3 regions of the Paenibacillus ilasis genome follow, and region 1 is predicted to be linked to each of the others. Evidence: riboswitches for the same ligand, from Rfam matches in the RefSeq annotation. Region 1 holds a riboswitch; each other region holds the start of a gene.
What was found. A riboswitch is a leader RNA that binds a small molecule or an ion and turns the genes downstream of it on or off. The one in region 1 is predicted to bind ZMP and ZTP.
Positions count from the first base shown of each region.

Region 2: another riboswitch for ZMP and ZTP. It lies ahead of ACETK5_RS08265 (bifunctional 5,10-methylenetetrahydrofolate dehydrogenase/5,10-methenyltetrahydrofolate cyclohydrolase); the one in region 1 lies ahead of rpiB (ribose 5-phosphate isomerase B).
Region 3: another riboswitch for ZMP and ZTP. It lies ahead of purT (phosphoribosylglycinamide formyltransferase 2); the one in region 1 lies ahead of rpiB (ribose 5-phosphate isomerase B).

Region 1 covers NZ_JBHDJG010000004.1:515,421-519,600, reverse strand. Annotated here, with positions in the region: gene ACETK5_RS29740 (serine hydroxymethyltransferase) at 1-1,224, opposite strand, end outside; gene ACETK5_RS29735 (TIGR01440 family protein) at 1,315-1,899, opposite strand; gene rpiB (ribose 5-phosphate isomerase B) at 1,980-2,444, opposite strand; ZMP/ZTP riboswitch at 2,559-2,640, opposite strand; gene ACETK5_RS29725 (low molecular weight protein arginine phosphatase) at 2,742-3,329, opposite strand; gene ACETK5_RS29720 (manganese efflux pump MntP) at 3,384-3,947, opposite strand; gene ACETK5_RS29715 (L-threonylcarbamoyladenylate synthase) at 4,029-4,180, opposite strand, start outside.
Region 2 covers NZ_JBHDJG010000001.1:1,709,979-1,714,158, forward strand. Annotated here, with positions in the region: gene ACETK5_RS08255 (TIGR03943 family putative permease subunit) at 1-290, opposite strand, end outside; gene ACETK5_RS08260 (permease) at 388-1,398, opposite strand; ZMP/ZTP riboswitch at 1,556-1,635, shown strand; gene ACETK5_RS08265 (bifunctional 5,10-methylenetetrahydrofolate dehydrogenase/5,10-methenyltetrahydrofolate cyclohydrolase) at 1,702-2,550, shown strand; gene ACETK5_RS08270 (LacI family DNA-binding transcriptional regulator) at 2,866-3,858, shown strand; gene ACETK5_RS08275 (glycoside hydrolase family 32 protein) at 4,040-4,180, shown strand, end outside.
Region 3 covers NZ_JBHDJG010000001.1:1,913,649-1,917,828, reverse strand. Annotated here, with positions in the region: gene ACETK5_RS09100 (MATE family efflux transporter) at 1-682, opposite strand, end outside; gene purT (phosphoribosylglycinamide formyltransferase 2) at 1,004-2,164, opposite strand; ZMP/ZTP riboswitch at 2,245-2,325, opposite strand; gene ACETK5_RS09090 (LysR family transcriptional regulator) at 2,388-3,263, opposite strand; gene dapA (4-hydroxy-tetrahydrodipicolinate synthase) at 3,375-4,180, shown strand, end outside.

The sequences.
Region 1 (4,180 bases):
ATATTGATCTGTAAGCTCAGCCACCAAACGGCCTGCTTTTTCAAGCGTTGCCTCGTCTTTCGGCTGCTTCAATGTCATGGCTATAATTTTCGCGATGGTCACCATCGCTTGCTCATCCATACCCCGGGAAGTAACCGCAGGGGTACCGATACGGATACCGCTCGTGACGAACGGGCTGGTCGGATCAAACGGGATGGCATTCTTGTTCACGGTAATGCCGATGGAGTCCAGAACTTTCTCAGCGTCTTTACCGGTGATGTCCAGATTACGGGTATCCACGAGCATCAGGTGGTTATCGGTTCCGCCGGATACGATGTTCAGACCTTCCTCGATCAGGGTATCAGCCAGCACTTTCGCGTTCTTTACGACGTTCTCTGCATACGTCTTGAAGGACGGATCCAATGCTTCGCCAAGCGCAACGGCTTTGGAAGCAATGACATGCATGAGCGGGCCGCCTTGGGAGCCGGGGAATACCGCTTTATCGATCGCTTGCGCCCAAGCTTTTTTGCACAAAATCATACCGCCGCGAGGTCCGCGAAGCGTCTTATGCGTCGTTGTCGTTACAAAATGGGCATGCGGAACCGGATTCGGATGAAGTCCTGCCGCAACGAGACCTGCAATATGGGCCATATCGACCATAAACAACGCACCAACGTCGTTCGCGATGGCAGCAAGCTTTTCAAAATCAATGATGCGAGGGTATGCACTTGCACCCGCCACGATCAGGCGAGGGCGATGCTTGAATGCCGCTTTGCGGACTTCGTCGTAATCGATAAGGAACGTGTCCTCTTGCACGCCGTAGGCAACGAAATTGTACAGAAGGCCGGAAGCGTTAACCGGGCTTCCGTGAGTCAAATGGCCGCCATGGGCCAGGTTCATGCCGAGCACGGTATCTCCAGGCTTCAGGGCTGCCAAATATACCGCCATGTTCGCTTGGGCACCGGAGTGCGGCTGAACGTTGGCATGCTCGGCTCCGAACAGTTCTTTGGCACGGTCACGGGCGATATCTTCCACGATATCCACACGCTCACAGCCACCGTAATAGCGTTTGCCAGGGTAGCCTTCCGCATATTTATTCGTCAGAACGGTCCCCATAGCTTCCATAACCGCTTCGCTGACAATATTCTCAGAGGCAATCAGTTCAATGTTGCTGCGTTGACGCTTCAGCTCCAAATCCATCGCTTCCAATACAGCCGGGTCACTCTTCCGCAAATGTTCCATCATGTTCATATCCTCCCATAATCAATCATTATTTTTTCTTGCAAATTCAAAACTACAAGTTGTCATCATTAAAAAAGCGAGTTCTCATTCGAATCAATCGCACAGCGTGGAATCATCCCCCTGCTCGAGCCGATACACCGCGCGTTCTCCGCCAATCAGCTTCGGGCGGGTATAAGCCGCGGTTACGCGCGCCTCTCCGATATAACGCTCGCTCGGCCTGAACGGAACCGCCACTCTCCGCAAATGCATGCCGATCAGCGTCTCGCCGATATCGACACCCGCATGGGCTTCAATCGATTCCGCAAGGCAAGGCTCCTTCATGCTGCGGTAAGCTGCGGAAGCCATCGACCCGCCCGCTCCCGGAATGGGAACAGCCGCTACTTCCGTCAAGCCCAGCCGCTCAAGCAGCTCGCGTTCCATGACAAGCGCACGGTTCAGATGCTCGCAGCATTGATAGGCCACAGCAAAACCGAATTCCGTTTGAACCTCGGCAATGCCCTGAAGGAGCTGCTGGGCCGTTTCTAAAGCGCCGCCTGTACCGATCCGTCGTCCGACCACTTCACTGGTACTGGCTCCGATGACCAGCACTTTACCAGGGCCTAAGACGGCCGCTTCGGCCAGTTCGCGGACAATACGCGCTGTCTGTTCGTTCAAGGAAACCTTGGAGATATCCGTCATGTCACAGTCCTCCCGATGATTTTTTCACAGAAGATGCTTCATTCCCCTATCACGATAGCCGCAGCTGCTTACGCGTTCACCTATCGCGATTCATTCTTCAGGTAACGCTCCTCGATGGCCTTGATCTTGTTCACGCGGCCGACATGGCGCTCGCCATGACTGAAATCCGTTGTCAGCCATGCGCTGACGATTTCGGCGGCAAGTCCGGGACCGACGACACGCTCACCCAGCGCAATCACGTTACTGTCGTTATGCTCGCGCGTCGCTTTGGCTGAGAACACATCATGGGTCAGCGCGCAGCGAATACCCGGCACCTTGTTGGCCGCAATGCTCATGCCGATGCCCGTGCCGCAGATTAGAATGCCGCGATCCGCTTCACCCGAGACGACCTTCTCGCACACCGGTAGGGCATAATCGGGATAATCCACGGAATCGGAACAGCCGCAGCCCAGATCCTCCACCTCGTGTCCAAGACCTCGAATGACTTCCACGATTTCCTCTTTCAGACGAATGCCGGCATGATCCGTACCCAATGCAATTTTCATCTATGAAAAACCCCCTCGTATGTTCGCTTTTGCGTTTTAGCTTGTTTCATTATAACCCAAACTCCACGCAAAAGACGAAAAAAGAGCAGTCGGCGCACGTATTGTGCTCCAAATGCTCTTTGCCCAGGCGACCGGCCGTATATTCCGATGCTCCATCGTGGTTTCATCCACTTCGTCGCCAGTTACACCGGATCTTTTGTTTTTCACCTTCATCTTAAAGCAATACCTTGTGAAAGGCAAGCGGCTTTTTTAGCCATTTGAGCACGGATGTACTCTTCGATTCCGTCTAAGCCGACCCTATTTATGCTGATCCGCTTCCAGCTTGTCCAAGAGACGAAACAACGCCGTCCGAATCTCTGCAGCCGTCGCTTCATATTCCTCCCGCGAGCCTCCAAAAGGATCGGAGATATCGAAGCTCGGGATACGCTGGCGCAGCTCAATCAGACGCTCCCGGTCACGGTCGCTGACATCGCGGCCCAGAGATCTGGCCAGCTCAAGCGCTGCATACAGACTATCCTGTTCCCGCAGATCATCCAGCACCCGGCGGTCATCCTCAACAAACTCTTTCAGAGTGTGCATCTTGTCTGCAGCATGCGGGAACTGCCTTATCGCATACTGCTTATGCGACTGGGTCAGCGTCAGAATCAGGTCTGCCCACTCCACCAGGTTCGCGGTCAATGGTTTGGACACCAAGCGTTCTTGGATATCCTGGTCTCGCAGTATGGATTCCGCATGATGGGACACCGGCATTCCATCCACGGCCGAGACACCGGCGGACTTCGTTTCCAGCGGGACGCCCCGTTGTTTGGCAAGCTTGCGCAGCATGCCTTCAGCCATCGGACTGCGGCAGGTATTTCCCGTGCAGACAAACAGTATATTTTTCACGGTCCCATTCCTCCCGTTCGTAGGTTCTTTGGGGTTATTGTAACAAATATAACGTCAAAAGATAAACATCATGCCAAAGATGACCAAAATCAGCCCGCCCAGCATTTCACCGTACTCCCCCAGCTTGTTGCTTACCTGACGGCCAAGCAGCAAGCCGAGAATGGACAGCAAACCGCCCACGATCCCGAAGGAAATCACGATCAACAATACATCATCCACAAACATCCCGAGCGAAACGCCTACCGAGAAGGAGTCGATGCTGACGCTAAGCGAAAACAGCAGCATACCTAAAAATGCGGTAGGATGGATTCGCTGTCCTTCTCCGCCCCGCAGGGCGTTATACATCATATGCCCGCCGAGCAGAAGCAGCAGCCCTCCGGCCGCAAGCCCTGTGACGTGACCCAGTAACATGCCGACATAGCGGCCGGCAAATAAACCCAGCAGCGGCATCAGCATGTGAAACAACGCGATCATGAAACTGATGCCCAGCATATGGCCTAAGCGCATACCGCCTCTCATTCCAACTCCGATTCCAAGCGAAAATGCGTCTAGCCCGAGTGCAACCGCCATCAGCAGAATCGCCGCAAGCTGTCCCGATTGGACAGACGCCTCCAGCATGCCCATTCCCCCAAGTCCCATGGTCTTGTACACCATATGCGGACAAGGGGTAAATGATGCCAAAAGCGTTCATGCGGCAGCTCAATTCACATCGATGATGTGGTGTCCCGCGGCCTTCAACAGCCGGTTCATGACGGCTGCTCCGAGGCCTTGCTCCGGGCACGCTTCGGCCAGAATGAAGGTCGCGCCTTCGTCATCGAACCGGCGCAGGCCGGCGTACAGACGGCGGGCCG
Region 2 (4,180 bases), on a different contig from region 1:
AGCGGCACCATGAATAGCCCGTATACCGTTACGTTTTTGACAAGGCCGGCAGGAAGGGGGTGCTCGCAATCACACACCTCTCCTGAATCACCTGCAAGGGAATGCCATATCATGCCGAATGCAATGAACAACAGCGGAACCGGGCATAGAAGCAGCAGGGTCTGCATATGAGGCGCTAAGTAATATTCAAGCGAATCTGAAGCGTTCAGATGCATGATATAAGCGGCGAGAGCCGCAACAAGCAGCGACCGGAGCGTATAGTGAATCCGTATCCTCAAACTGGACTTCATGGTCCCAATCACCTCCAATCTCAACGGGTACCTGGTGAGTCTGAACGGTCCCGGTAATCTCCTCTTCGTTTTTCGCAAATCTTCCTTCTCTCGCCAGCTAACCACCCAATAGAGCGTCAACGGCTACAGAGCCGATAAATACGAGCGTCATCACCAGCAGGCTTAAACCGATCACAAATTTGGTTTTGAAGGTAGCCGACAGCATGAGCAGGCTTTTGAAATCCAGCATCGGGCCGAGCACCAGGAAGGAAACAAGCGGGCCTACGGTAAAGGTATGCGTGAACGCCGATGCCACAAAGGCATCCGAAGTCGAGCAGAGGGACAGGATGAAAGCAAACCCCATCATGAACAAGTAAGAGGCGGCGGGACCGCTCCCCAATGCCAGCAGCTCCTCCCTTGGAATGAAGGATTGGATGCAGGCCGTCAGGAATGCGCCAAGAACCAGGTATTTGCCCATCTCAATCAATTCGTCTCCGGCGTGAACAAACATGCTTCTCCATGTTTTGGGATGCTCATGCAGCTTGCGTCCGCCATTGGCGGAATCCCGTTCGGAAAACTCTTGAAAAGAACGCTTGAGCGGGTTGCTCCTTGAAAAAACATAGACGAGCAAACCTACCGTCACCGCGACTGCAAAAGCCAGTCCCATCCGGCCGATCGTCACTTCGGGATGCGAACGGAAGGCCATGATCGTTGCAGCGAACACAATGGGGTTCAGGATGGGACCGCTGAGGATAAAGGTTACGGCGATGTAGGCAGGCATCCCCTTGAGCATCAACCTTCGGACGACCGGGATCATACCGCATTCACATATGGGAAACATAATCCCCAGCATGGAAGCGAACAGGACGCCGACGACCGGATTTTTGGGCGTGATACGACGCACCCACTGTTCTTTGACGAACATTTGCAGGAGGGACGAAATTAGCACCCCAAGCAGCACAAACGGAAGCGCCTCAAGGAAAATACCCGTAAAGATGGTTTTTACCTGCTGTATGTCATGGCTTGAGAGTAGACTTAAATCCTTCTGCAGCCATATCGTCAAGACCGGAATCACGAAGACAAGCGGAATAATGAAGGGCAGCATTCTGAAGATTACCGGATATTTCATTTGGGCCTCCTGGAGCGATTTGATCTTAGGACATTCTATGCTTGTACCATCAGCAACATACGTGATTCCCCTAAATTAATCAAAAAGATTACGATTTAAAATGGTCAGTTTCGTAATCGGTAGCGCGATGTCCAAAGTCGTGGTATATTAAAAAAAGTTATCTATGTGTTACTGGCGTAGCTTGGGGTACCAAGAGGGAGCACATAGGATCATATGCCGTACGCCTGGGCAAGAGGTAAGGAGACGATGAAGTCGCCTTGCCTCTTTATGTTTTTAAATACAATGGCGAAGGAGCGGATTAGCATGAGTAAGGAACCCGTAATTTTGGATGGAAAAAAGGTATCCGACGATATCAAGGCCAAGCTGGCCGTAAAGGTACAGGAATTGAAGCAGCAAGGGGTAACGCCTTGTCTGGCAACGATTCTGGTTGGCGATGATCCTGCCTCGGCGACCTATGTGCGGATGAAGGGAAATGCTTGCGAGCGGCTTGGCATCATATCCAAGAAAGTGGTACTGGAGACGTCAACAACGACAGCAGAGCTGATTGCCGCGATCCAAGAGCTGAACGAGGATCCGAATGTCCACGGCATTCTGCTGCAGCATCCGGTTCCGCATCATATCGATGAACGGGCGGCTTTTGATTCTATTGATATTGAAAAAGACGTGGATGGAGTGACCACGCTTGGTTTCTCGCAAAATGCGTTTGGTTTTGCCGATTACCCGTCTTGTACGCCTGCCGCGATTATTGCGATTATGGATTATTATGATCTGCCAATCGAAGGGAAGCATGCCGTGGTGGTCGGACGCAGTCCGATTCTGGGTAAGCCGGTATCGATGATGCTGCTTAATCGCAATGCTACCGTTACGATCTGCCACTCGAGAACGAAGAACCTTGGGGAGATTGTGTCCCAGGGGGATATCGTGGTTGCGGCCGTAGGCAAGCCTAATTTCATTCAAGGGGACTGGATCAAGCCGGGAGCCGTCGTATTGGATGCCGGCTATAATCCAGGCAATATCGGCGACTGCGATTACGAAGCCTGCGCGAAGTTGGCATCCGCAATTACACCAGTACCTGCCGGTGTTGGCCCCGTTACGATTGCTACATTGCTGAAGCATACCGTCGAATCGGCTGAGCGAACCGTGCAAGCCTAACAGTAACCATGTAATAACGGGATAAGGCACGGTTCATTTACGCGTCCCGAAAGGGGATTTGCATGGAGAATCCCCCTTTGAATCGCTTCGTTCCCCGCTAGAGTCTGGAACGCAGAAAAGTATTGCCCATCAAAGGCTCGGGGTGAAGTCTGCATTTCACGGATGCCCAGACGTCATGTTATAGTTAGGAAAAAGTGAAATCGAAGGGGAGAGATTCATGCACAAACGAATCATTGCCTGTTGTGTGGCGGAGCAAGGAGCTGCGGAGGTTTATCCGTTCGGTGCAGCGCCGCAAACGGCTCCCGGGAGAACCGAATGAAGAACACGATTGCAGATATTGCCAAAAAAGCCGGAGTTGCCAAAAGCACGGTCTCCCGTTTCTTAAACGGAGGTTCCGTCAGTCATGCGACACGCCAAAAGATTGAGCTGGTCATTCAGGAAACCGGCTATATTCCGAATTCGTTCGCACAGAGCTTGAAAGCGAAAAAAACCAACATGATCGGCACCATTGTGCCGCGTCTGGATTCATTCTCAGCATCGCAGACCGTTGCCGGCATGGACGAAGAATTAAGGAAACACGGTTATCAGCTTCTCATCATCAATGCAAGCCAGGATTTATCCAGGGAGATAGAAGCGCTGTATGATCTCGCTAGGCAAAAAATATCTGGCATTATTTTATTCGCCACCCAGGTGACGGAAACACATCTTGCCGCGATTAAAGAGATCAGCATTCCCGTCATTCTGCTCGGACAACAGCATAAGGAGGTCCACAGCATGATTTATAACGACCATGCCGCAGGCTATGACATGGGCCGATATGTGCTGTCCAAGGGACACCGTCATATAGCTTATATCGGTGTGACGGAAAAAGACGTTGCTGTCGGAGTTCAGCGGAAAGAAGGGTTTCTGAAGGCGTTAAGCGAGTATGACGGGGTGGAAGCGATTTTCTATGAAAGTGGATTTAAGATGGCGGATGGAGTTGCGGAGGCTTTGGCTATTTTTGAGCAAAACCGAACGATGCCTACTGCGGTGGTCTGCGCTACTGACAACATTGCGCTGGGCGTGATGAAAGCGGCGCACATGAGAGGCATTCATATTCCCAACGAACTCTCCGTTACCGGCTTTGGCGGATACGACGTAACCGAAGTGATTCATCCCGGATTGACAACCGTTAAATATGGATATTCCCAAGCGGGCCACCTCGCAGCTCAGCATATTATAAAGCTGGTCAACGACGAGCCTGTGGATTTCCTGACGGTCATGAATTGCGATATGATTCATCGGGAAAGCGTTGACAATCTAAATTAGGTATTTTATACTGAAAAAAACGGAACCGGTTCCAATACTGCTATTGCCTGGTATTGGAGCTGAGTTCATTATTTTTACCTCGAGTTGGAACCGGTTCCACTATAAGTGGATCAGGCTGGTGTTCACGCACAGCATGATCCGTTTGATGCTATTAGAAAGCCCATTTACAAGGAGAAGAGACATGGACAGAGAACGGAAATACCGACGCCTGGATCAGGCCTCTCCCGAAGAGATTTCCTCCTTAAAGGAGCAAGCAAAACAAAGCGAATGGAGGCAGAGGTTTCACATACAGCCCATCATGGGCTTGTTGAATGACCCCAAC
Region 3 (4,180 bases), on a different contig from region 1:
CGATGGACCAATCGGCATTCTTGAACTGCAGAAGCGGAACCTTTTTATGAATGTATAATAAGCAGAGAAGGCAGGAGAACAGCTGCGAGACCACCGTGGCCAGCCCTGCCCCGGCTACGCCCATCTTGAATACAAGAATAAACAACAGATCGAGAACGATGTTCAGAATGCTTGCGACCACCAAGAAGAGAAGCGGCGTCCGACTATCCCCGAGCGCTCTGAGCAGGTTAGCCAGCAAGTTGAACAGAACGGCTGCGCCAACGCCCCAGTTAATGACGATTAAATACGAATAAGCATCATCCAAAATTTCTGCCGGCGTATTCATCATGACGAGGACGGGCTTCGTAAATATGACACTCACAATGGTGAGGAAAACCGTGAATACAAGACTAATCCATATACTCGTTCCCACGCTTTTGCGAACGCCCGCGATATCCTTGGCGCCAAAGCGCTGCGCCGTTATGATGGACAAACCTGCCGTCAAGCCTTGGGCAAAGCCAATGACAAAAAACAAAATACTGCCTGTCGAGCCAACGGCCGCAAGAGCGTTCACACCAATGGTCCGTCCCACGATCAGGGTATCAGCCATATTATAAAATTGTTGAAAAATATTTCCGATCAAAAGCGGGATCGTAAACATAATGATCAGCCTGATCGGACTTCCTTGCGTCATGTCTCTCATGTAGATTCTCCTATGCCGTCATAAACGTTCCTCTATATATTTATTGGGTATGATCATGCTTTAAACCGTGCCTATAAAGCATCGCATTGAAAACATTATAATGGGTGAGGGTCGTTTGTATTCTTGTGTATCTTATCACGAAAGAACATAAATTTCTGCATATTTATCATCAAAACCTAAACGAAAACAAGACATGATGATCAGGACGGTTCATACCCGTTCTAATCCACGAAATAACGTCAATGAAAAAAGATCAACCGGTTAATCGGTTGATCTTTTTTTATATGATCATGGAAGCACCATCCTAAGAATCAAGAACGATTATGCTTCTTCAACAGCAAGCTTATCCAAAGCCTGCTTCGCACGCGAACGCGCTTCTTCCACTGCGCCGGCGGTTGACAACGCTACTGCGACCCGTCTTCCGACCTTGGTCACCGGTTTCCCAAAAATGCGCAGCTGCGTATTCGGAACAGCCAGTGCTTGCTCGGCGCCGGTAATTGTGTAACTCTCCAGCTCTCGCGCCGCTTTCAGCGGACGGCTGGCTCCCGGCGTTATCAATTCGATCTCCGGGATCGGAAACCCTAGAATGGCGCGGACGTGAAGCGCGAATTCTGATAAATTTTGCGTGACCAGCGTAACCAATCCGGTATCATGCGGTCGCGGAGATACCTCGCTAAAATACACTTTATCCTCGGCCAGGAACAATTCAACACCAAACAATCCATAACCGCCAAGCTCGTCGGTAATCGTCCTTGCAATATATTTAGCTTCCTCGATCTGCTCTTCGGACATGTCGTGCGGCTGCCAGGATTCGATATAGTCCCCGCTCTCCTGAATATGCCCGATTGGCGCACAGAAGTTTGTTCCATTGACGGAGCGGACGGTCAGAAGCGTGATCTCCGATTGGAACGTAATGAATTCTTCAATGATCACTCTTCCGTTCTGTACACGACCGCCTTCCATGGCGATGTTCCAGCAGGGCTCAATATCCCCTTCGGAGCGACATACACTCTGGCCTTTGCCAGAGGAACTCATCAGAGGTTTAATCACGCACGGGAACCCCATGTCCAGGACAGCCTGTTTAAATTCCTCATACGTATCGGCAAATCGGTAGTCTGCAGTAGGAAGTCCCAACGCCTCTGAAGCTAACCGGCGAATCCCTTCACGGTCCATCGTAAGCTTCGCAGCTCTGGCAGTAGGTATAACCCGATACCCCTCTACCTCCAGCTTAACCAGCTCCGAGGTAGCCAGTGCCTCGATTTCGGGCACGATCAAGTCCGGTTTCTCCTGCTCGATAATTGCGCGCAATCTCTCCCCATCCAGCATATCGATGACATAGCTATGATCGGCAACATGCATGGCAGGAGCGTCGGCATAACGATCGACGGCTACGGTTTCAACCCCCAATCTCTGGGCCTCAATGATGACTTCTTTCCCCAGTTCTCCCGAACCTAGCAGCAGTATTTTCTTCGTTTTTAACATCGTGGTTTTATCCCCTTTTCGTAGTTTCAGAGACTTATAAAAGCAGAAGATAATAAAGAGGTAAGGGAAATAAACTCCCTTACCTCTGCCCAGGCGTACGGCCGTCGTCATCTATGTGCTCCCTCATGGTCCCCCATGCTACGCCAGTCACACATAAACCTATACATTGTTATTTAAATCATACTGAATCTTCCCGCTAATTGCAATATCACCCGAGGCGACATTAGGATTTAGACTTCAGCATATCGATTGCATCCTTCAGCGATTGTGAAAGCCACTTCTTGGGGTGAATGACCAGCTGAATATCCAAACGAATGTCAGAATGCGCAAAGGGAAGAATCGCAAGCTCACCACGCTTGATTTCCTCCTCTGCTACCATCCTCGGCAATAATGAGATACCCGTACCGGACATCACATATCTCTTGATTGCCTCGGGATTGCCCAATTCCAGCCCTATTCGCATTGGAACTCCGCTGGCACGCAGCACCTTTTCCAACATCATGCGGTAATTACAACTACCCTCGGGCATAATCCATTCGGCATCAGCCAGATGTTCTAGCTCTATGACCGGTTCAACATGAAGCGGATGATCCGGATGGGCAATCAGCAGGAGGGGCTCTTCCCGAACGGGGATCCAATTCAAGGAGGAATCCTCCGGTTTTTCATCCAAAATAAGACCGAGATCGTACTCGCCTTCTCTCACCTTACTGATGATGTTATCTTCACGATCCGGTTGTAAACGGATGACAAGATCCTCATGCCTTAGTTTCAGTTGGTGAATGACGGACGGAAGAAAATAAGCGGCCAACGAGTCTATCGTTCCGATCGATAAGGTGCCTCCACCTTGCTTGGTCAGCTTTTCCTTCGACTGCTGAAACAGATCCAGCATTTGAACGGCATACTTGAACAGCTCCTCACCCGACTTCGTCAGGCGCAAGCCTCTGCCATACCGCTCAAACAGCTTGACGCCGTATTCCTTCTCCAGCTTCTGAATTTGGGTGGTTACGCTGGATTGGGCATAACCCAACTCATCCGCGGCTTTTGTAAAGCTCTGGCGAATCGCAACCTCCCTGAAGGTTTGCAGGTAGATAAGTTCCATCACTCTCTCCTTATCAATAATATTGATAATAACTATCTATTATTATAGATAACGCCGATCTTAATTCCCATGATAAAGTATAGCCATCATCCATGAATTGGAGGAAAGATTATGCTGACTCAGCAAGAACTGCATGGCATTTATGTTCCTGTGATCACTCCCTTTTCACAGGAGTACGAACTGGATCGTCCGTCTTATCATCGTTATTTAAAGAATTTGTTATCCTATGATATTCAGGGATTGGTCATCAACGGAACGACCGGTGAAGCGCCGACCGTAGCTTGGGAGGAAGTCGTGCAGGTTGTGGAGGAAACGCGTGAGAGTCTGGACGGACGGCTATTGCCCCTTATCATAGGTACCGGTACAAATGATACGGTGTCCAGTATGAAACGAACGGAACTGGCAGGTCATATCGGTGCTGATGCGGTATTGGTGGTCACGCCGTATTACAGTCGCCCTTCGATCGATGGTATCCTGCAGCATTTCCGAAAGGTGGCCGAGGTCGGGATCCCGGTCATTCTGTACGAGGTTCCTTCGCGTACAGGAATCCGGTTACCGGTTGATGCCGTAAGAAGAATCATGGAGATCCCCGGGGTGATCGGGGTGAAAGACAGCACCGAGAGTACGGAGCTTACGAGAAGTTTATCCCAATACGATACAAAGCCCGTTCTATGCGGCAACGATGTCCTCTTTCATGAGATGCTGTGTCATGGAGCTTCTGGCGGAATTCTGGCATCGGCTAATGTGAATACCGAGGCTTTCATTCGGGTGTTTCAATTAGCTGCCCGGGGAGATTATTCTCGATCCGAAATGGAGTTTGAAGTCCTGCTCCCCTACATTCATAAGCTGTTCGAAGAATCCAATCCCGCTCCGCTAAAATGGCTGCTTGCCCAGCAAGGCCTGATCTCATCGGATAT